DNA from 3 places in the Streptomyces qianjiangensis genome. Region 3 is predicted to be linked to each of the others. Evidence: predicted binding sites of a transcription regulator. Region 3 holds the regulator's gene; each other region holds the start of a gene.
What was found. Region 3 encodes HrcA, which represses chaperone genes, less so after heat shock. Its sites were predicted from a motif close to TTNGCACTCNGNNNNNCNGAGTGCNAA; they were not measured.
Positions count from the first base shown of each region.

Region 1: the regulator HrcA is predicted to act here: its motif matches at 1,275-1,301, upstream of groL (chaperonin GroEL).
Region 2: the regulator HrcA is predicted to act here: its motif matches at 5,167-5,193, upstream of groES (co-chaperone GroES).

Region 1 is NZ_CP106798.1:3,987,860-3,995,292, reverse strand. Features, by position in the region: gene N8I87_RS18290 (MoaD/ThiS family protein) at 160-435, shown strand; gene N8I87_RS18285 (cold-shock protein) at 867-1,073, shown strand; gene groL (chaperonin GroEL) at 1,463-3,085, shown strand; gene N8I87_RS18275 (class I SAM-dependent methyltransferase) at 3,174-3,884, opposite strand; partial or broken gene N8I87_RS18270 (Uma2 family endonuclease) at 3,970-4,194, opposite strand; gene N8I87_RS18260 (NADH:flavin oxidoreductase) at 4,707-5,834, shown strand; gene N8I87_RS18255 (hypothetical protein) at 5,875-6,444, opposite strand; gene N8I87_RS18250 (PTS transporter subunit EIIC) at 6,550-7,433, opposite strand, start outside.
Region 2 is NZ_CP106798.1:5,236,216-5,243,648, reverse strand. Features, by position in the region: gene N8I87_RS24330 (MOSC domain-containing protein) at 1-34, shown strand, start outside; gene N8I87_RS24325 (SDR family NAD(P)-dependent oxidoreductase) at 85-858, shown strand; gene N8I87_RS24320 (hypothetical protein) at 1,023-1,358, opposite strand; gene N8I87_RS24315 (TetR/AcrR family transcriptional regulator) at 1,470-2,069, shown strand; gene N8I87_RS24310 (ester cyclase) at 2,193-2,900, shown strand; gene groL (chaperonin GroEL) at 2,961-4,589, opposite strand; gene groES (co-chaperone GroES) at 4,712-5,020, opposite strand; partial or broken gene N8I87_RS24295 (GNAT family N-acetyltransferase) at 5,400-5,543, opposite strand; gene N8I87_RS24290 (polysaccharide deacetylase family protein) at 5,576-6,415, opposite strand; gene N8I87_RS24285 (polysaccharide deacetylase family protein) at 6,412-7,344, opposite strand.
Region 3 is NZ_CP106798.1:2,922,177-2,929,609, forward strand. Features, by position in the region: gene dnaJ (molecular chaperone DnaJ) at 67-1,203, opposite strand; gene hrcA (heat-inducible transcriptional repressor HrcA) at 1,204-2,220, opposite strand; gene N8I87_RS13420 (MBL fold metallo-hydrolase) at 2,386-3,108, shown strand; gene N8I87_RS13425 (DUF3097 domain-containing protein) at 3,143-3,952, shown strand; gene N8I87_RS13430 (Uma2 family endonuclease) at 3,930-4,508, opposite strand; gene hemW (radical SAM family heme chaperone HemW) at 4,607-5,839, opposite strand; gene N8I87_RS13440 (SpoIIE family protein phosphatase) at 5,881-7,433, opposite strand, start outside.

The sequences.
Region 1 (7,433 bases), 1.1 Mb from region 3:
CCGAGGAGTCCAGCGGTCGCCCGCTGGGGTTCCTGCTTCACGGCCGACTGCCCCCGGGACGAACCCGAGCCGAGGTCTTACGTCAGCTCCACAGGCCGAAACCGCCGGCCCGGCGGTCGACACGCAACGTAGTCATATCGTCACCGGAGGTCGAATCGTATGAGCGTGACCGTTCGCATCCCCACCATCCTGCGCACCTACACGGGCGGCCAGGCCGAGGTCCAGGCCGAGGGTGCGACCCTCGCCGAGGTCATCGAGAGCCTGGAGAAGAACCACACCGGGATCGCCGCCCGCGTCCTGGACGACCAGGGCAAGCTGCGCCGCTTCGTCAATGTGTACGTCAACGACGACGACGTCCGCTTCGAGCAGGGCCTGGACACGGCGACCCCCGACGGCTCGGGTGTCTCCATCATTCCGGCCGTCGCCGGCGGCTGATTATTACCGTGGGTAACTGCAGTTACCGATTGTTCATCTGATTGCCCCCTCCGTGAGAGAAGCGGAGGGGGCAATTCAGCGTGGTTGAGCACGGTACAGTTGGGGAACTCGCTCCCGATCTCCGGGTCGGAAGCCCCGGATTCATGCCGTAGGCCCGACAAGAAGTAGCCAAAGTATGCGGGCCTTCTGAGGCTTTTACACCTTTTGCGGGGCCCGACTTGCCCTGTATTCAGGCGAATTCTCGCCACATTCCGGACCGGTCGCGTCCAGAATTCTCGTCCGATTGACCTGTTGCAGACGGCAGTTGGACAGATACATTCAGCCGCGGTCGACGCGTTCCGGCGCACGCCCCCAAGCCAATGGGGGGTGAGGTCTGACCCGGATCCGCGAGGTGTGGATCTGTGCAAGGGCCAGTAATAGGGGAGTTAGGCATGGCTCAGGGCACCGTCAAGTGGTTCAACGCGGAGAAGGGGTACGGCTTCATCGCGGTCGACGGTGGTGCGGATGTTTTCGTCCACTACAGCGCGATCCAGATGGACGGCTACCGCACCCTGGAAGAGGGACAGCGGGTCGACTTCGAGATCTCGCAGGGCCAGAAGGGCCCGCAGGCGGACATGGTCCGGCTGGCGACCAGCTGAAGCACGCGTCGACTGACACCGACGTTCTGTTCATCTTCGAAGGGCCCGTACCTCCCGGGGGACGGGCCCTTCGGTCTGCCCGGACCGCCCGCGTTGCCCAGCCGTCGTGACGCCGCCGCCCACCTGCGTATCCCCCCGAGCCGCTTGCGCCCGCCCGTCGCCCGACCACCACCCTTCAAGGAGCCCGCTTCGCGGGCGCTTCTTGCACTCGGACGGGGCGAGTGCTAATCATTGGCGTTAGCACTCTGAAGGTGAGAGTGACAAAGATGGACCGGGTCGGTGAGGCCGCGGAGCGGGTGGGGCAAGGAACCACCGGCCCGTGAGCCGTCCGTCGCGGGCGCGGGCGCGGTCCGAAGGAATCACCCCCAGTCCTGGAGGGACCACTTCACATGGCCAAGATCATCGCGTTCGACGAGGAGGCGCGGCGCGGCCTCGAGCGCGGCATGAACCAGCTCGCGGACGCCGTGAAGGTGACGCTCGGCCCCAAGGGCCGCAACGTCGTCCTCGAGAAGAAGTGGGGCGCCCCCACGATCACCAACGATGGTGTCTCCATCGCCAAGGAGATCGAGCTCGAGGACCCGTACGAGAAGATCGGCGCCGAGCTGGTCAAGGAAGTCGCCAAGAAGACGGACGACGTCGCCGGTGACGGTACGACCACCGCGACCGTGCTCGCCCAGGCCCTGGTCAAGGAAGGCCTGCGCAACGTCGCCGCCGGTGCCAACCCGATGGCCCTCAAGCGCGGTATCGAGAAGGCCGTCGAGGCCGTCTCCGCCGCCCTGCTCGAGCAGGCCAAGGACGTCGAGACCAAGGAGCAGATCGCCTCCACGGCCTCCATCTCCGCCGCCGACACCCAGATCGGCGAGCTCATCGCCGAGGCGATGGACAAGGTCGGCAAGGAAGGCGTCATCACCGTCGAGGAGTCCCAGACCTTCGGTCTGGAGCTGGAGCTCACCGAGGGTATGCGCTTCGACAAGGGCTACATCTCGGCGTACTTCGCCACCGACATGGAGCGGATGGAGGCGTCGCTCGACGACCCGTACATCCTCATCGCCAACTCCAAGATCGGCTCCGTCAAGGACCTGCTCCCGCTCCTGGAGAAGGTCATGCAGTCGGGTAAGCCGCTGCTGATCATCGCCGAGGACGTCGAGGGCGAGGCCCTGTCGACCCTGGTCGTCAACAAGATCCGCGGCACCTTCAAGTCCGTCGCCGTCAAGGCCCCGGGCTTCGGTGACCGCCGCAAGGCCATGCTCGGCGACATCGCCATCCTCACGGGCGGCGAGGTCATCTCCGAGGAGGTCGGCCTCAAGCTGGAGAACGCGACCCTGGACCTCCTGGGCCGCGCCCGCAAGGTCGTCATCACCAAGGACGAGACCACCATCGTCGACGGTGCCGGCTCCTCCGACCAGGTCAACGGCCGGGTCAACCAGATCCGCGCCGAGATCGAGAGCAGCGACTCCGACTACGACCGCGAGAAGCTGCAGGAACGCCTGGCGAAGCTCGCCGGCGGTGTCGCGGTCATCAAGGCCGGTGCCGCCACCGAGGTGGAGCTCAAGGAGCGCAAGCACCGCATCGAGGACGCCGTCCGCAACGCCAAGGCGGCCGTCGAGGAGGGCATCGTCGCCGGTGGTGGCGTGGCGCTCATCCAGGCGTCCTCCGTCTTCGAGAAGCTGGACCTGCAGGGTGACGAGGCGACCGGCGCCCAGGCCGTGAAGCTCGCGCTCGAGGCTCCGCTGAAGCAGATCGCCGTCAACGCCGGCCTCGAGGGCGGTGTCGTGGTGGAGAAGGTGCGCAACCTGACCCCGGGCCACGGCCTGAACGCCGCGACCGGCGAGTACGTCGACCTGGTCAAGGAAGGCATCATCGACCCGGCGAAGGTGACCCGTTCCGCGCTGCAGAACGCCGCCTCCATCGCCGCGCTGTTCCTGACCACCGAGGCCGTCATCGCCGACAAGCCGGAGAAGGCCGCCGCGGCCGCTCCGGGCGGCATGCCGGGCGGTGACATGGACTTCTGATCGACCGGTTCCGGTTGATCGAGCGTCCTGCTTGATCCGAGGGCGGCACTCCCTGTGCGGGGGTGCCGCCCTCGGGCGTTTTCAGGGCTCAGCCGACGCGGGTCTCCGTCAGGGGAACGCCGCTGCTTGCCTGAGAGTAGTGGGAACCCACCGCGGGCTGACCCGTGTAGTTCGGCCCGGCGGAGGGATCGGCACCCGCGTAGTGGAACGGCAGTCGGATGTCGCGGGCGCCATCGAGGGTGAGGCGGTGGTGCCGGGAGCTGTAGCGGAATCCGGCGGCGCGGAGGGTGGAGAGGGCGGCCCGCCCGGCAGGTGAGCCGTCGGCCCAGCGGATGGAGTCGGGGTCGAAGTGGGCGATGAACAGTCCGTCGGGGGTGAGCCAGGAGGCGGCCCGGCAGACAAGCCCCAGCTGATCGCCGATGTAGTGGAGACCGTGTACGCAGGTGATGAGGTCGTACGTCCGTGAGGGCGCCCAAGAGGAGATGGAGGCAATGATCTCCTCCAGGACGGGCGGCGTCGGCGTCCCGGGCACGAGCGGCCCCACGAGGTCTACGGCGGTGAGCACAGCGTCGCTCGACAGGGCACCGGCCGCTTCCCGCAGGGCCCGGCCCTCACCACTGCACAGGTCCAGCCAGGAGGGAGCGGGACGACCGGCCAGCCGGGTAAGGGGATCGAAGCCCAACTCGCGGGCGTAGCTGTTGACTCCGGTGAGCCCGCGTTGCCGGTTCATGGAGTTGTTGGCTACGACGGAGGACCGCTCCAGCTCGTCGCTCGCGGAGATCAGTGGGGGTTTCGGCATACGGTCAGTCTGCGTACTCCTTGAGCTCCTCGGTCTCCAGGGTGATGCTCACCGGCGGTGGGAGCTCGACGGTGGCGCCCCAGAGGTCCGGTAACGGCTTGACCTCTAGCTTTCCGTCGATGAGTTCGAGCTTGACGGCCTCGGGAGCCTTACGGGCCAGCTCCTCGAAGTCCTCGGCCGAGATTCGATCGCCCTTGACGTACAGCCGCCCGTTGATGAGTTCGAGCTGCACATTCTTCGGTGCCCTGCGGGCAAGCTCCTCGAAGTCCTCGACGGACATCTGCGGGCGCTGGGCGGTGCTGGGGGTCATGGCGTCGCCTCCTCCCCTCCATCCTGCCCCGGGGTGGTGTCGTCGGACCGTAGGAGCGGTCATGCGGGTGTCCTCTCTCGTCGCTTCAGGGACATCGCAGCCCGGATCTCACCCGCGCGGGCGTGGGCAGAGGGGGCGGGCAGGGGCGTACGGGGACGCGCGGGAGCGCGTTCGCCTCGGCACCCGCCGCACACGCCCCCCCCGGCAGCGCTTCCGGCCGTCCCGGCACCCCGCACTCGGCGCACTCCAGCACCCGGCGGGGCAGGCGCGGGGCGGGTGGTGGTTCCGGCGGGAGTTTGTCGGTCAACCGGCGGCGGAGCAGGGCCGCCGGACGAGGTGCTACGGGAGCGGGTGCGGCGACTGAACCGGGGCGGTGTGAGCGGCGTCACGTAGAGCTTTCCTCAGGGTCGGAATGTGGGGCAGCGCATAGGCAGTTACTTAAGGAGCTGCAACAATGCATGCTCACGTACCGGCCGGTCGGCATCCGACCCCACTCACGAGGAGCCCCCCACGTGACCGTCACCACGCCCCCCGCCTCCCGCGCGGCCCAGATCCTGTCCCGTCCGATCGCGCTCAACGGCCTCACCGTTCCCAACCGGATCGTGATGGCGCCGATGACCCGGATGTTCTCCCCGGGAGGCATCCCGGGTGAGGACGTGCGCTCGTACTACGCGCGCCGAGCCGCCGCCGGTGTCGGACTGATCGTCACCGAGGGCACGTACGTGGGCCACGAGTCGGCGGGCCAGAGCGACCGCGTCCCCCGGTTCCACGGGGAGGAGCAGCTCGCGGGCTGGGCGAAGGTCGCCGAGGACGTGCACGCGGCGGGCGGCACCATAGTCCCGCAGCTGTGGCACATCGGCATGGTCCGCAACGACGGCGACGCCCCCTTCCCGGACGCTCCCGCGATGGGCCCCTCCGGCCTCGTCACCGAGGGCGCCGAGCCCACCGGCAAGGCCATGACCCAGCAGGACCTGGATGACGTCATCGGCGCGTTCGCCGAGGCCGCGGCCGCCGCCGAGCGCATCGGCTTCGACGGCGTGGAACTGCACGGCGCCCACGGCTACCTCCTGGACCAGTTCCTGTGGGCGGGCACCAACCGCCGTACCGACGCCTACGGCGGCGACCCGGTGGCCCGCACCAAGTTCGCGGCGGAGATCGTCGCCGCGGTCCGCGAGGCCGTCTCCCCCGACTTCCCGGTCCTCTTCCGCTTCTCGCAGTGGAAGCAGCAGGACTACGGCGCCCGCCTCGCCGAGACCCCCGAGGAACTGGAGGCGATCCTCACCCCGCTGGCCGCCGCCGGCGTCGACGTCTTCCATGCCTCCACCCGCCGCTACTGGCTGCCCGAGTTCGACGGCTCCGACCTGAACCTCGCGGGCTGGACGAAGAAGCTCACCGGCAAGCAGGTCATCAGCGTCGGCTCGGTCGGCCTCGACGGCGACTTCATCAAGGCCTTCATGGGCGAGGGCTCCCCGGTCAAGGGCATCGACGACCTGCTCGACCGGCTGGAGCGCGACGAGTTCGACCTGGTCGCCATCGGCCGTGCGCTGCTCCAGGACCCCCAGTGGGCTGCGAAGGTCCTCTCCGGCCGCTTCGACGAGCTGGCGCCGTACGACGCGGCGGCGCTGAAGACGCTGAGCTGATCCCAGGCCCGGGGCCGGGGAAACGCCCTGGCCCCGGGCCCTAGAGGTTGCCCATCGGCTCGATGTCGACCTGCACGGGTGTGCCCCAGATCCGCAGCACCTCGTAGTCCGTGAACTCGTGGACGAGCCGGTAGGCCATGGCGGGCCGGGAGCCGTGCCGCTGGGCGGCGAGATACTGCTCGGCCTCGCGCCGGTCCCGTCGCGGCGTACCGCACAACTGCCACTCCCGCCCGTTCCACAGCTCCGGCAGCCAGCGCTGCTGGGGCTGGGGGCGGTCGGAGCGGACGCCGTAGCGGGAGGGGGCCGGGGCTGCGGGGTCGGACTGCGGGCGGCTGCCGTGCAGCTCGGAGCGGCGCGCGGCCCGTCGCCGTGTCTCGCACAGCAGACACAGGTCCGGCGCGCTCTCGTCGACGGGCCCGTTCGGATGCTCGGGACAACGTGTGGTGACTGCGCCCGTGGTGACGCTCTCGTCCAGCAGGTCCAGGGCCCTGCGCAGATCGGCCTTCACCTCGTGCAGCCGCGCGTCCGGGGTGTCGGTGGTGAGCGCTTCCCCGTGCTCGCCGACCAGCCGCAGGGCCCGGCCCAGGGCGGTCAGTTGGGCGTGGTTCATGAGCGCTCCCGTCTTCCGGCGGCGCGGCGGTACGCCTTCGAGTACGCCTTTGAGTACGCCCTCAGTATGGGTCCGCCAATGGATCAGCAGGGATTCGCCCTCGGATCAGCAGGGATCCGTCATATGTGCGGCCGGGACGTCACGTGGCTCGCCCGCATCTCCGCCGCCGGGCCCGACCACCGCATACGTCGCCAGGAAGCCGACGACGTAACCGGTCAGCAGGCCTCCGCCGTAGATCGCCGCCGTCAGGGCCGGGCTCCTGTTGCCCGCCAGCAACGGGAACAGGGCCCAGCCCGACGGGCCGATCGCCGTCGCCCCCACCTTGTCCCCGAGCATCGCGAAGAACCCGACGAACGCCCCGCCCGCCGCCCCGCCCGCACAGGCCGTCAGAAACGGCCGGCCGAGCGGCAGGGACACCCCGTAGATGAGCGGTTCGCCCACGCCCAGCAGCCCGGCCGGGAGCGCCGACCTGATCGTCGTACGGATGGAGGCGTCGTGGCGCAGACGGACGTACACCGCCATCGCCGCACCCACCTGACCCGCGCCCGCCATGGCCAGCAGGGGCAGCAGGACCGTGTAGCCCTGCTGCTGGATGAGAGTGGTGTGAATGGGGATCAGGGCCTGGTGCAGGCCCAGCATCACCAGCGGCAGGAACAGTCCGCCCAGGACCAGCCCGGCGAACGCGCCCGTCGTCGCCAGCAGCCGGTCCGCCGCCGTGCCGATGGCCGCCGAGACCACCCCGGCCGCGTACATGAGGCCGTACAGCGTCGCCAGACCCGACACCAGGACCGTCACCGTCGGGGTCAGCAGGACGTCCAGCGCGCCCGGCACCCGGCCCCGGCACCACCGCTCCACATACGTCCCCAGCAGCGCCGCCGCCAGCGCGCCCAGCACCCCGCCCTGCCCGGGTGCCAGATGCACGCCGAACACCGTCACCTTGGCGACGCCCGGATAGACGGTCACCGCAGCAACCGCCCCGCCCAGCACCG
Region 2 (7,433 bases), 2.3 Mb from region 3:
CCCCGGCAAGTACGGGCTTCGGCACGAGCCCTGAGCCGCCGTCACGACACGGACTCCTTCAGCCCGGGTAACTACTCTTGGGCCATGACAACGGCTCTGATTACGGGATCGACCGCGGGAATCGGTGCCGCGTTCGCGCGGCGGCTGGCGGCTGACGGGCACAACCTCGTCCTGGTGGCACGGGACACCAAACGGCTGCACGAACAGGCGACCGAGCTGCACGACCGGCACGGCATCGAGGCCGAGGTGCTGACGGCCGACCTGGCCGAGGACGCCGGCATCGAAACGGTCGCCGCGCGCCTGGCCGACCGCAGGAACCCCGTCGACCTGCTGGTCAACAACGCGGGCTTCGGCAACAAGGGCCGCTATCTCGATGTGTCGATGGCCGACGAGCTGAGGATGCTCAAGGTGCACTGCGAGGCGGTGCTGCGGCTGACCTCGGCGGCCGCGGAGGCGATGCGCGAGCGCGGGCGCGGTGGGGTGGTGAACGTCGCGTCGGTGGCCGCGTTCGTCCCGCGGGGCACGTACGGGGCGTCCAAGGCGTGGGTCGTGCAGTTCACGCAGGGTGCGGCGAAGGACCTGGCCGGCAGCGGCGTACGGCTGATGGCGCTGTGCCCCGGCTTCGTGCGCACGGAGTTCCACGAGCGGGCCGGCATGGGCACGGACAACATCCCGGGCTGGATGTGGCTGGACGCGGACAAGCTGGTCACGGCGGCGCTGGCCGATCTGGCGCGCGGGAAGTCGCTGTCCATTCCGGACCCGCGCTACAAGACGCTGATGGGACTCGTGAAGGTCACACCCCGGGCACTGCTCGGCGGGATCACCTCGAAGACGGGTCGCAAGTACGGGCCCCAGTAAGCGAGCACGGGCCCCAGTAGGCAAGTACGGGCCTCAGTAGGCAGGATCTCTGCTTCCGTCTCTTCGTCCATGCAGCACGCCCTCTTCGTCCAAGACGCCCACCCCGGCCTCCAGTTCATGGCCGCTTGCCGGGTCCGGCGCGCATGCTCCGGCTCGCGCGGGCGTCACGCGCGGTGGCGGAGCACCGCGGCACGCACCTTCAGGAGCGTGGGGAGCAGGGCGTAGACCACGGCCGGGACGACCACACCGGTGACGATCAGGTTGCGCAGCAGCACCGGGAAGCCCATGACATAGGGGCCGATCAGGAGCTGCGCGAGGGTGAGGGCCGCGAAGACCGACAGCCAGGTGAACAGGAACCGGGTGTGGATGGAGGGCAGCGCCGCCGGGGACACGGCCCGGGCCCGCACCGGAGTCCGGGGAGCGGCGGCCGTCGCGGCGGTGACGGTCTCGGCAGCCGCGGTCTTGGCAATGGTGGCGGGGCGGGGAGCGACGGTGGTCATGACGGATTCCAATCCGGTCGGCGTCTGTACGACGACTAAATCAACCAACTAGTTGGTTGTCAACCATCTGGTTGGTTGGCGATCGGGGGCATGGCGGCCTAGCCTGCAGTCATGACACGGGACCCTGGCCACACCAAGGAGCGGCTGCTCACCGCCGCGAACGAAGAATTCGCAGCTCACGGAATTGCCGGCGCGCGCGTCGACCGCATCGCCGCGAGCGCGGGGGTCAACAAGGAGCGCATCTACGGCTACTTCGGCAACAAGCAGAAACTCTTCGACGCGGTCGTGGCGCGCGCTCTGGACGAGGTCGCCGAGGCCGTACCGCTCCAGGGCGGGGACGATCCGGCCGAGTACGTGGGGCGGGTCTACGACTTCCACCGCGACAACCCCGTGCTCGTGCGGCTTCTGCTGTGGGAGGGCCTGCACTACCGCAACGAGGTGCTGCCGGGGGAGGACAGCCGACGCCGTCATTACGAGGACAAGATCGCCGCGCTCGCGCGGAGCATGGAGCTCCCCCGGGCCCTGGGCGAGGAGGCGCCCGCCGAGGTCGCTCCCGTGCTGCTGACCCTGATCGGCCTGGCCGTGTGGCCGCACGCGGTGCCGCAGATGGCACGGCTGATCCTGGGCACGGCCGCGCCCGAGGTGGATCTGCGCGAGCACGTGGTGGAGTTCGCGCGGCGGGCCGTCACGGGGGCACGCACCGGGGTCTGACACCAGGGGATCCGGGCGAGCCGAGGCCCGCAAAGGAGAGAGCGTGAACGCAGGGCATCGTGCCGCTCCGGTGGGAAAATGGGCGTGACAGAGCCGGACCCGGGGGGGACCGGAGGTGGCCTCATGACGTTCGTACAGCTCATCGAGTGCAAGACCAGCCGGCTGGACGAGATGAGCCGGCTGATGGACGACTGGGTCGAGCAGACCAGGGGCAGGCGGACGGCGACGCACGCGGTGGTCGGCAAGGACCGTTCGGACGCGTCGCACATCGTCGAAGTGGTGGAGTTCCCGACGTACGAGGACGCGATGCGGAACTCCAACCTCCCGGAGACCGGCCGGATCTTCCGGGAGTTGGTCGCGTTGTGCGACGAGATGCCCACGTTCACGGACCTGGACGTCGTACGGGACGAGCAGTTGTACGAGGGCACCGTACGGCGGTTCCTGGACACGCTCGCCACCGCGGGCGAGCTGCCGCCGCTCAACGACCTGCTCGACGAGGACATCCACAGCCACGATCCGATCAATCCGCAGAACACGATCGGGCTGGACAACGCCCTCAGCGAGTACCGGATGTGGCGGGACGCCTTCGACTTCACCTTCACGGTCGAGGACGTGCTCGCCCAGGGCGACCGGGCCTGTGCGCGGTGGACCTGGAACGCCACGCACAAGGGCGACTTCCTGGGGATCGCGCCCACCGGCAGGAAGGTCGCCATGACCGGGATGACGCTGTTCCGGTTCGGCGACAACGGCAAGATCGCCGAGACCTGGTGGCAGCACGACCAGCTGGGGCTGATGCAACAGTTGGGCGCTCTCGACCAGTTGGAACAGTAGACAGCGCGAAGGCCCGGCACTCCGCGGGGAGTGCCGGGCCTTCGCTCAGGAGCGTGTCGCTCAGTGGGCGTGGCCGTGACCGTGGCCGTGGCCCGCCTCGGCCGGCTCCTCTTCCTTCTTCTCGACGACCAGGGTCTCGGTCGTGAGGAGGAGGGAGGCGATGGAGGCGGCGTTCTCCAGGGCGGAGCGGGTGACCTTCACCGGGTCGATGACGCCGGCCTTGACCAGGTCGCCGTACTCGCCGGTGGCGGCGTTGTAGCCGTTGCCCTTCTCCAGCTCGGCGACCTTGGAGACGATGACGTAGCCCTCGAGGCCCGCGTTCTCCGCGATCCAGCGCAGCGGCTCGACGGCGGCCTTGCGGACCACGGAGACACCGGTGGCCTCGTCGCCCGTCTTGCCGAGGTTGTCGTCCAGGATCTTGACGGCGTGGACCAGCGCGGAGCCACCACCGGAGACGATGCCCTCCTCGACCGCGGCGCGGGTCGCGGAGATGGCGTCCTCCAGACGGTGCTTCTTCTCCTTCAGCTCCACCTCGGTGGCGGCGCCGACCTTGATCACGCACACGCCGCCGGCCAGCTTCGCGAGGCGCTCCTGGAGCTTCTCGCGGTCCCAGTCGGAGTCGGTGTTCTCGATCTCGGCCTTGATCTGCGCGACGCGGCCGTGCACGTCCTCGGTCTTGCCGGACCCGTCGACGATCGTGGTGTCGTCCTTGGTGACGGTGACGCGGCGGGCGGAGCCGAGCACGTCCAGACCGACCTGGTCGAGCTTGAGGCCGACCTCCTCGGAGATGACGGTGGCACCGGTGAGGATGGCCATGTCCTGCAGCATCGCCTTGCGGCGGTCGCCGAAGCCGGGGGCCTTCACGGCGGTGGCGTTGAAGGTGCCGCGGATCTTGTTGACGACCAGGGTCGACAGGGCCTCGCCCTCGACGTCCTCGGCGATGATCAGCAGCGGCTTGGAGGCACCGGCCTGGATGACCTTCTCCAGCAGCGGCAGCAGGTCGGCGATGGCGCCGATCTTGCCCTGGGTGATCAGGATGTACGGGTCGTCGAGGACGGCCTCCATACGCTCCTGGTCCGTCACGAAGTACGGCGACAGGTAGCCCTTGTCGAAGGCCATGCCCTCGGTGAAGTCGAGCTCCAGGCCGAAGGTGTTGGACTCCTCGACGGTGATGACACCGTCCTTGCCGACCTTGTCCATCGCCTCGGCGATGAGCTCGCCGACCTGCTGGTCCTGGGCGGACAGCGCGGCTACGGCGGCGATGTCGGACTTCTCGTCGATCGGGCGGGCCGAAGCGAGGAGGTCCTCGGCGACGGCGGCGACCGCGGCGTCGATGCCCTTCTTCAGGGCGGCCGGGGAGGCGCCCGCGGCGACGTTCTTCAGGCCCTCGCGGACGAGCGCCTGGGCCAGCACGGTGGCGGTGGTGGTGCCGTCACCAGCGATGTCGTTGGTCTTGGTGGCCACCTCCTTCACCAGCTGGGCGCCGAGGTTCTCGTACGGGTCCTCGACCTCGACCTCGCGGGCGATGGTGACGCCGTCGTTGGTGATGGTGGGGGCGCCGAACTTCTTGTCGATGACGACGTTGCGGCCCTTGGGGCCGATCGTCACCTTGACCGTGTCGGCAAGCTTGTTGACGCCGCGCTCAAGGGCGCGACGGGCGTCCTCGTCGAACTTCAGGATCTTCGCCATGACAGCGTGAGCCCTCTCGGAAATCTTGGATGAACGAAAACTGCGCCCCCGGCGCCCGGCTTCCTATGGGTCGCGGGGGCCAAGGGCGCAGCTCAAAGCAACGAAATGTGCTTTCGGGTGAATTACTTCTCGACGATCGCGAGCACGTCGCGAGCCGAGAGGACGAGGTACTCCTCGCCGTTGTACTTCACCTCGGTGCCGCCGTACTTGCTGTAGAGCACGACGTCGCCGACCTTGACGTCGAGTTCGACGCGCTTGCCGTCCTCGATACGGCCCGGGCCCACGGCCAGGACGACGCCCTCCTGGGGCTTCTCCTTGGCGGTGTCCGGAATGACCAGGCCCGAAGCCGTGGTCTGCTCGGCGTCGAGCGGCTGGACCACGATGCGGTCCTCGAGCGGCTTGATGGCAACCTTGGAGCTGGCGGTCGTCACGATCCGACCTCCCCCTTCGGAGATCTCACGGGGTTAACTGTCTGAGGTGGCGACCAGGTCGATCCGTCGTCGCGGGTGCCGGACCTGCCCGTCGCGTTGTTGGCACTCTCCAGGGGGGAGTGCCAGGGCCGAGACTATGACCGCGATTAGCACTCGGTCAAGCGGAGTGCCAATGCCTGCGGCGCGTCGGCCGTGGTTCCGCTGTCGGCGTACGTCTGTGCGGCGGGCCCGGTGTTGCGGTGACCGCCCCCTGGGGGCTGCCACCCCCAGACCCTCGCCTCGGCCTGAACGGCCTCGTCCTCAAACGCCGGACGTGCTGGTCGTGGCTGAGCGCCGCCGTCGCCTGCGGGTGGCGGCCCTCGTCCTCCGTGTCCAGGACGAAGCCGTCGCGCAGTCGCTGCCGTACCCGGTGCTCGTCGTACCGACCCAGCCGTTCGAGATCGGCTCTCAGCACCACGGCACGCAGTTCCGCCGCCGGCTCGGAGTCCGCCGTCGATGCGGGGCGTATCTCCCAGTCCGTCACTCAGTCCGTCAGGCCGCAACGCTAGCGGCGCCTCACAAGTAGTCCTCCAGGCGGCCCACCGTCAGGCCGCGGGACTGGGCGCGGCGCAGCACGCGGGCCGTGCGGTCGCAGAGGGTCGGGCCCGTGGTGTCGTCCGGGGCCACGTTGACGATGTCGCCCGGGCGGAGGTGTTCGGGGCCGTGGGTGTAGGTGATGCCGTCGGCGGTCGTCTCGGCACGCCAGAGGGCCACCGCCGAGACACCGCAGTCGTCGGCCGCGCGCAGGGTCGTCCTGTCGTACGTGCCGTGCGGCGGGCGGAAGAGGCTGGGGCGCCGGCCGAAGCGGGACTTGAGCTTGTCCTGCTGGCCGCAGATCTCGGCGCGCTGGCCGGCGTACGACAGTCCGCGCAGCGAGGTGTGGCCGAGGGTGTGGTTCTGGACGCCGGCGCCCGCCGACTGGAGGCGGGCGAGCCGGGCGTACCCCGGTCCGGCGGCGCGGTCGGTGAGGAACACGCTGACCGGGAGCCGCAGTTCACGGACCATGTCGGCGAACCGGGAGTCCTTCTCGGCGCCGTCGCCGTAGGTGAGGAAGACGACCCGGTCACGGGTGCGGACGCGGTCCACCACCGGAGGCAGGGACCGGCCCTTGGTGTGCCGCCCCACGGGACGCACCGTGGGCGTCGGGGCCGGGGCCAGCGGCGAACCCAGGCCCCAGCGCCGGTACGCCTGCTCGCCGTCGGGACCGCGCGGCCGTACCCGCGCGGCCGCCTTCTTGCCCAGCCGTTCGATGGGGTCGACGGACTGGGCGCAGCCGCTCACGGGAAGCAGGACGGCCGAGGCGAGCACGGCCGCCGTCAGTGCCCGGCACCGCCGCCGCCCCCTCGGCCGCTTCACAGGTAGTCCTCCAGGCGTGCCACCGCGTACCCCTCGCGGGTGACCTTGTTCAGGAAACGGCGCATGTCGTCGACCATCGTGCCGTCCCAGTCGTCACGGCCCCGGAAGTGGGTGAGCACGATGTCGCCGGGGTGCAGGCTCTTGTCGTCCTCGCGGTACTCCCAGTGGTCGACGAAGACCTCCTCGTCCCAGATCGGCGCGTACTTGATGCCGCAGGACTTGGCGGCGCGCAGGGTGTCGCCGTTGTAGTTGCCGTAGGGCGGGCGGAAGACGGTGGGGGCCTTGCCGAACCACTTCTCCATCACGCCCTGCATGCCGCAGATCTCGTTCTTCTGCTCCTCGTAGGACAGACCGGGCAGATAGGGGTGGTGGAGGGTGTGGTTGTTGAGGGTGATGCCCTCGGCCTGCATCTGCCGGAAGTACGCGTAGTCGTCCTTGATCAGGTAGTTGCTGAGGAAGGCGGTGTACGGGACCTTCAGGTCGCTCATCATGCGCAGGAACGCCGGGTCCTTCTCGGCGCCGTCGTCGATGGTGAGGAAGACGACCTTCTGCTTGGTGGGGATCGTGGTGAAGACCGGCGGCAGTTTCTCCTCCTCCTGGCCGTCGACCTCGAAGCCGGCGCGGGCGGTGATCCGCGGTTTGCGGGCCGGGGGCGCCGGGGGCATCAGGGGGACCTGGTCCAGGTCCCAGTGCCGCGCGGCGGCCGCGAGGGCGGCGCGGTCGGCCTTCAGCCGGGTGGCGTAGGAGTCCAGGGCGCGTGCGGGGGGTGCCTGGAGCCTCTGCTGGCCCGGAGCGGGGCGTACACCGCTGTCCGGGCCCGGCCCCGAACAGCCGGAGACGCCGGCGGCGACGGCGAGCGCGGCGACGCCCGCACGGAGACCAGCCCTCTTCAGGGCCCTATTTTTGTCATTTTGTACGACTGCTCGCATGGTGCCGGATCCTCGCAGGACCCGGCCCCGAACCGGGGCAGGCACCGCCGCCGGAGGCGCACCATCCACCGACTGGCCCACAATGACCC
Region 3 (7,433 bases):
GAATCCGGCCGCCCCTTGGCATAAGCCATTGGCATGCGGCCGGATCAGCGACCGTCGACCGACCCGTCAGCGACCGTTGAACGCATCCTTCAGCCTGGAGAACAGCCCCTGCTGACCGGGCTGGAACTGGCCCTGAGGCCGCTCCTCGCCGCGCAGCTTGGCCAGCTCGCGCAGCAGGCGCTCCTGCTCGGGGTCCAGCTTGGTCGGGGTCTGGACCTCGACGTGGACGATGAGGTCGCCGCGTCCGCCGCCGCGCAGATGCGTGACGCCCCGGCCGTGCAGCGGGATCGACTGGCCGGACTGGGTGCCCGGACGGATGTCGACCTCTTCGAGGCCGTCCAGAGTCTCCAGCGGGACCTTGGTGCCGAGCGCCGCCGCCGTCATCGGGATCGTCACCGTGCAGTGCAGATCGTCGCCGCGCCGCTGGAACATGGCGTGCGGCAGCTCGTGGATCTCGACGTACAGGTCACCGGCGGGACCGCCGCCGGGGCCGACCTCGCCCTCACCGGCGAGCTGGATGCGCGTGCCGTTGTCGACACCGGCCGGGATCTTGACCGTGAGGGTGCGACGGGACCGCACGCGGCCGTCGCCGGCGCACTCCGGGCACGGGGTGGGCACCACGGTGCCGAAGCCCTGGCACTGGGGGCACGGGCGGGACGTCATGACCTGGCCCAGGAAGGACCGGGTCACCTGCGACACCTCACCGCGGCCGCGGCACATGTCACACGTCTGGGCGGTGGTGCCCGGCGCGGCGCCCTCGCCGTTGCAGGTGTTGCAGACGACGGCCGTGTCGACCTGGATGTCCTTGGTCGTACCGAAGGCCGCCTCGTCCAGCTCGACCTCGATACGGATCATCGCGTCCTGGCCCCGGCGGGTACGCGAGCGCGGTCCGCGCTGCGACGCCGTACCGAAGAACGCGTCCATGATGTCGGAGAAGTTGCCGAAGCCACCGGCCCCGAAGCCGCCCGCACCGGCCCCGCCGGCCTGCGAGAGCGGGTCGCCGCCGAGGTCGTAGACCTGCTTCTTCTGCGGGTCCGACAGCACCTCGTAAGCGGCGTTGATCTCCTTGAACCGCTCCTGGGTCTTCGGATCCGGGTTGACGTCCGGGTGCAGCTCGCGCGCGAGCCGGCGGAAGGCCTTCTTGATCTCTTCCTGCGACGCGTCGCGACGCACGCCGAGAACGGCGTAGTAGTCCGTGGCCACTTACGACTCCGCCAGGATCTGTCCGACGTAACGTGCCACTGCGCGTACCGCTCCCATCGTTCCCGGGTAATCCATGCGGGTCGGTCCGACCACGCCGAGCTTGGCCACTGCCTCGCCGCCCGAACCGTAACCGACCGACACGACGGACGTGGAGTTGAGTCCCTCATGGGCGATCTCGTGGCCGATGCGCACGGTCACACCCGGATCCTTCGCCTCGCCGAGGAGCTTGAGGAGCACGACCTGCTCCTCCAGTGCCTCCAGGACGGGGCGGATCGTGAGGGGAAAGTCATGTCCGAAGCGGGTGAGATTGGCGGTGCCGCCGATCATCAGCCGCTCCTCGTTCTCCTCGACGAGCGTCTCCAGCAGAGTGGAGAGCACCGTCGAGACCGTGCCGCGGTCCTCGACCTCGAAGGCCTCCGGCAGATCCTCGACCAGCTGGGGCACGTCCGTGAAACGACGGCCCGCGACCCGGCTGTTCAGCCGCGCCCGCAGATCCGCCAGGGACGATTCCCCGAAGGGTGCCGGGCAGTCGACCATCCGCTGCTCGACCCGGCCGGTGTCCGTGATCAGCACGAGCATCACCCGCGCGGGCGCGAGCGACAGCAGTTCCACGTGCCGCACGGTCGAGCGGGTCAGGGAGGGGTACTGCACGACGGCGACCTGCCGGGTGAGCTGGGCGAGCAGCCGTACCGTGCGTGCCACGACGTCGTCGAGGTCGACGGCGCCGTCGAGGAAGTTCTGGATCGCCCGCCGTTCGGGGGCGCTCATCGGCTTGACGCCGGCGAGTTTGTCGACGAACAGCCGGTAGCCCTTGTCCGTCGGGATCCGCCCCGCGCTGGTGTGCGGCTGGGCGATGAAGCCCTCGTCCTCCAGGGCCGCCATGTCGTTGCGGACGGTCGCCGGGGACACGCCGAGGTTGTGCCGCTCGGTGAGCGCCTTGGAGCCGACCGGCTCCTCCGTGCCGACATAGTCCTGGACGATGGCGCGCAACACCTGGAGCCTGCGTTCGCTCAGCATCCGCGCACACCTCCAGAAATGTCGTGATCTTGACGCCCTGCCTGGCACTCTGCTCGTCCGAGTGCCAGAGTTCCCCGGCCCAGTGTACGGCGGTGGGGTACGCCCCGGGCAAGGCCGGTCATGCGCCTTCGTGCCCGTGGTGGCCGTCACGGATAGCGTCGCCGTATGACGGTGACTTGGGAAGAGCTGGGGTGGGAGCGGGTGGCCGCCGGGGTGGGCCGGTGCCGGCTGCCTGGCTGGGACTGCACGGCGGGGCTGGTTCTCGGGGAGGGTACGGCGCTGGTGGTGGACGCCGGGTCGAGCATCGGGGAGGGCGCGTGGTTGCGCGAGCGGGCGCAGCAGCTCGCCGGTCACCGTGTGACCCATCTCGCGCTCACCCACCCGCACTTCGACCATGTCTTCGGCGCGGCGGCGTTCGCGGGCGCGGAGGTGTTCGCCGCGGTGGGCATGGACGCGGTGTTCGCGTACGAGCGGGAGGAACTCCGCCGGGACGCGATCCGCAACGGGCTGCCCGCCCAGGAGGCGGAGGAGGCCGCCGACGCCCTCGTCCCGCCCCGTCATCTGGTCTCCGGCGAGTGGACGCTGGATCTGGGCGAGGGCCGCCAGGTGCTGCTGGCGAACGTCGGCCCGGGCCACACCGCCCATGACCTGGCGGTCCTGGTTCCGGGCGACCCCGAGGTGGTGTTCTGCGGCGACCTGGTCGAGGAGTCCGGCGAGCCCCAGGCCGGCCCCGACGCCGTACCGTCGCGGTGGCCCGCGGCCCTCGACCGGCTGCTCGCCCTGGGCGGCGAGGACGCGCTGTACGTACCGGGTCACGGAGCGGTGGTCGACGCCGGTTTCGTACGACGGCAGCGCGACGAGCTGGCGGCGCGTTTCGGCGTGTCGTGAGCGGGGGTACGGCGGTTCTCCTATCGTCATCCGAATGCGCCAGTACTCGCCGGACCTGACCCCGCCCTGGAAGAAGCCCGAGCCGGTCCCGGAGGTCCCGGCGGACCCCGGTCTGGTGGTGGAGGAGCCCGGCACCGGCTTCTGCGGCGCGGTGATCCGCTGCGAGGCGGGCACGGTGACGCTGGAGGACCGCTTCGGCAAGCACCGGGTGTTCCCGCTGGAGCCGCGCGGCTTCCTGCTGGAGGGCAGGGTGGTGACACTGGTGAGGCCTTCGACAGCGCCGGTACGTCCCACCCGTACCGCTTCCGGCTCGGTCGCCGTCCCCGGCGCACGCGCGCGTGTCGCCCGCGCCGGCCGCATCTACGTCGAGGGCCGCCACGACGCGGAGCTGGTCGAGAAGGTGTGGGGCGACGACCTGCGCATCGAGGGCGTGGTCGTGGAGTACCTGGAGGGTGTGGACGACCTGCTGTCGATCGTGGCGGAGTTCGGGCCAGGGCCGGACGCGCGACTGGGTGTCCTGGTGGACCACCTGGTGCCGGGTACGAAGGAGTGGCGGCTCGCCGAGTCGGTGACGAGCGAGCACGCGCTGGTGGTGGGCCACCCGTACATCGACATCTGGGAGGCGGTGAAGCCGGCGTCCCTGGGGATCACGGGCTGGCCGCGCGTCCCGCACGGCCAGGACTGGAAGACGGGGGTGTGCCGGGCGCTGGGCTGGCCGGAGAACACGGGGGCGGCTTGGCAGGGGATTCTGTCTCGGGTGCGGTCCTACAAGGACCTGGAGCCGGAGTTGCTGGGGAGGGTGGAGGAACTGATCGACTTCGTCACGGGTAGCGGTGGGGCCTGACGTCCGGGAAGGTTCCGAATTCGCTGGTGTCCAGTTCGAGCCCCAGAGCCTCCAACGGGACTTGATCGCCGAACTTGATGATCTCCTGGCTGAGGTAGTCGGCGTCCTCACCCTGGCCCGCAGGTTTCGTCAGCAAGACACAGTGCGCCATGATCGGGTCGAGGATGAGGTAGGCGGGGATCCTCCCGGCGGCGTAGATCGAGCGTTTGACCACGTAGTCCTGATGGACGCTGGACTTGGAGACGACCTCCACGACCATCGTGATCAGCTGACACGGCAGCCCTCGTCCCGAAGAGGGTAGGAGGTCGCGCGCCACGACGACCAGATCCGGTACCGGCTCACTTGTCTCATCGAGGATGTCGACATCCTGGGTCTGAAGGCGAGACCAACGCAGCCGCGGGATCTGGTCCTGCACCTCGGCAACGATCATGTTGTGCACGATGTCAGGGCTGGCCATCATCACGATCACTCCGCGGAGAAGCTCAGCCTTGACACCCTCGGGAGGCTCGAACTGTTCGATGTACTTGGCCATTCCACGTTCGTCCACAGCGGTCATCTCCGTGGCCTCCACATCCGCCGCGTCCTTTTGGCGGCAGCCTACGAACCAGGTTAAGGACCGAACCGGCGTTCCGGGGGATTCACTCACCCGAGTGATCAATCCACCAGGTCCCTGACCACCGCATCCGCCAGCAGCCTCCCCCGCAACGTCAGCACCGCCCGCCCCTCCCCGTACGGCCCTTCCTGCAGCAGCCCGTCCCCCAGTGCCCGGCGCGAAGCCGCGAGCCCCTCCTCGCGCAGCAGCGTCAGCGGTGCCCCCTCCCGCAGCCGCAGCTCCAGCAGGATCCGCTCCACCCGGCGGTCCTCGTCCGACAGCAGCTCGCGGCCCGCTCCCGGCGTCCGCCCCGACGCCAGGGCCGCCGCGTACGCCCCCGGGTGCTTCACGTTCCACCAGCGGACGCCTCCGACGTGGCTGTGGGCGCCCGGACCCGCGCCCCACCAGTCGGCCCCGCGCCAGTACAGCTCGTTGTGCAGGCAGCGGCCCGATTCCGAGGTGGCCCAGTTGGACACCTCGTACCAGTCGAAGCCCGCCGCCGACAGGGCCTCCTCGGCAATCAGATAGCGGTCCGCGTGGACGTCGTCGTCCGTCATCGGGACCTCGCCCCGGCGGATGCGACGGGCCAGCTGCGTGCCCTCCTCGACGATCAGGGCGTAGGCGCTGACGTGGTCCGGCCCGGCGCCGATCGCCGCGTCCAGCGACGCCCGCCAGTCGTCGTCCGACTCGCCGGGTGTGCCGTAGATCAGGTCCAGGTTCACATGCTCGAAGCCCACGGCCCTCGCCTCCGCCACGCAGGCTTCGGGGCGCCCGGGGGTGTGCGTCCGGTCGAGCACGCGCAGCACATGCTGCTTCGCGCTCTGCATGCCGAAGGAGACGCGGTTGAAGCCGCCCGCGCGGAGCGCGGCCAGATAGGCCGGGTCGACCGACTCCGGGTTCGCCTCCGTCGTGACCTCCGCGTCGGCCGCCAGAGAGAACTCGTCGCGGATCGCCCCCAGCATCCGTACGAGATCGTCCGCGGCCAACAGCGTCGGCGTACCGCCCCCGACGAACACCGTGCGGACCGCGCGCGGGTCGTCGCCCAGCACCTTGCGGGCCAGGCGGATCTCGTCGATCAGCGTGTCCGCGTAGTTGTCGCGGGAGGCGAGGACACCGCCCGTGCCGCGCAGCTCGGTCGCGGTGTAGGTGTTGAAGTCGCAGTAGCCGCAGCGGGTCGCGCAGTACGGAACGTGCAGGTAGAAACCGAGGGGCCGGTCGGCGGCCCCGGCGAGCGCGGACGCGGGCAGCGCACCGTCGGCGGGGACGGGCTCGCCGTCGGGGAGTGCGGAAGGCATGTCCTCCATTGTCCCGTACGGCCACGGCTGCTCCGCAACGGTCACTCCGCCTGGAGCACCAGCAGCGCCAGGTCGTCCTCCGGCGCCCCGCCGCCGAACTCGTGCACCAGCCGTCTGATCCGCTCCGCGATCAGCTCGGCGCTCAGCCCCACGCAACCGGACAGCGCCTGCGCGAGTCCGTCACCGTCGTCGAACTGGTGCGTGCCGGAGCGTCGCTCGGTCACCCCGTCGGTGACGCACAGCAGGCTGTCGCCGGAGCGCAGTTCGATGGTCTCGCTGGTGTACGTGGCGTCCTCGACGACCCCGAGGAGGGTCTGCGGCTGTGCGGCCGTACGGACCTCCCCGTCCGGCCCGAGGTGCAACGGCAGCGGGTGTCCGGCGGAGGCGAGGGTGCAGCGGACACCGCCGGCGAAGGGGACGAGTTCGCCGTAGAGGAGGGAGAGGAAGCGGGTCTGCGGGCCGTCCCCGGGAGCCATGGGACGGCCCCCGGCGGCCGCCAGCGCGCGGGCGGCCGCGTCGGCGGCCTCCGTGGCGTCGTCCAGGAGGAGCTGGTTGAGGCGGTCGAGGACGTCGGCGACCCGGTAGCCCTCGCGGGCGAGGAGCCGCAGCCAGGGGCGGGCCAGCCCGATCACGACCGCGGCCTCGGGGCCCTTGCCCTGCACATCGCCGACGGCGAAGCACCAGCGGCCGTCGCCCGCCGGGAACAGGTCGTAGAAGTCGCCGCTCGGGCCGCCCTTGTCGCACGGCTCGTAGACCAGCGCGCTGCGCAGCCCCGGGATCTCGGCGACCGCGCCCGGCAGCAGCCCGCGCTGCAGGACGGCGCTGATGTTGGCCTGACGGGCGTACTGGCGGGCCGCGCCGATGGCGAGGGCCACCCGGCGGCCGAGGTCCTCGACGAGCCCGGTGATCTCGTCCGGGAAGCGCGGCAGCCCGCATCGCCCGATGACCAGCGTGCCCAGCGGGCGGCCGCCCGCGATCAGCCGGTAGGCGAGCGCCGTGCCGTCGATGCCCTGCGGGCCGAGCGCGTCGCCGGGCCAGGGGTACGGCTCGGGCCCGGACCGCAGCCCGTCACGGGGGCGTGGCGGGTCCTTGTCCAGTGCCCGGCGCAGCTCCTCGATGCGGTTCTCGCTGCTGTGCCAGACCCGGGCGAGGCGCGGTCCCGCGGCGCCGGTGCCGTCCGCCCAGCCTGCCCCGCTTCCGGCTCCGCTCCAGCTGGGGGATCCCCATCGCCCGGTCGACTCGTCCTCCAGCCACACCGCGCACCAGTCGGCGAGCCGCGGCACGATCAGCTGTCCGGTGAGCGCGGCGACCAGGGTCTCGTCGAGCTGTCCGGCGAGCAGGTCGGAGGCCTCGGCGAGGAAGGACAGGGCGCCGCGGCCGAGCCAGTCCCGGTCCCGCTCGGCCCGCTGCGGTTCGGGCGCCAGGATCTCGGCGACCTTCAGCCCGCGTTCCAGGGCGCGCTCCCCGGCGTAGGCCTCGATCTCGTCGGCGGCCGCGCTCCCCTCGGCGGGCAGCCGCGCCCACACCGTCTTGGCGCCGGTGCGATAGCTGACACCCCAGGACTCGGCGAGGGTGGCGACGAGGCGCAGGCCGC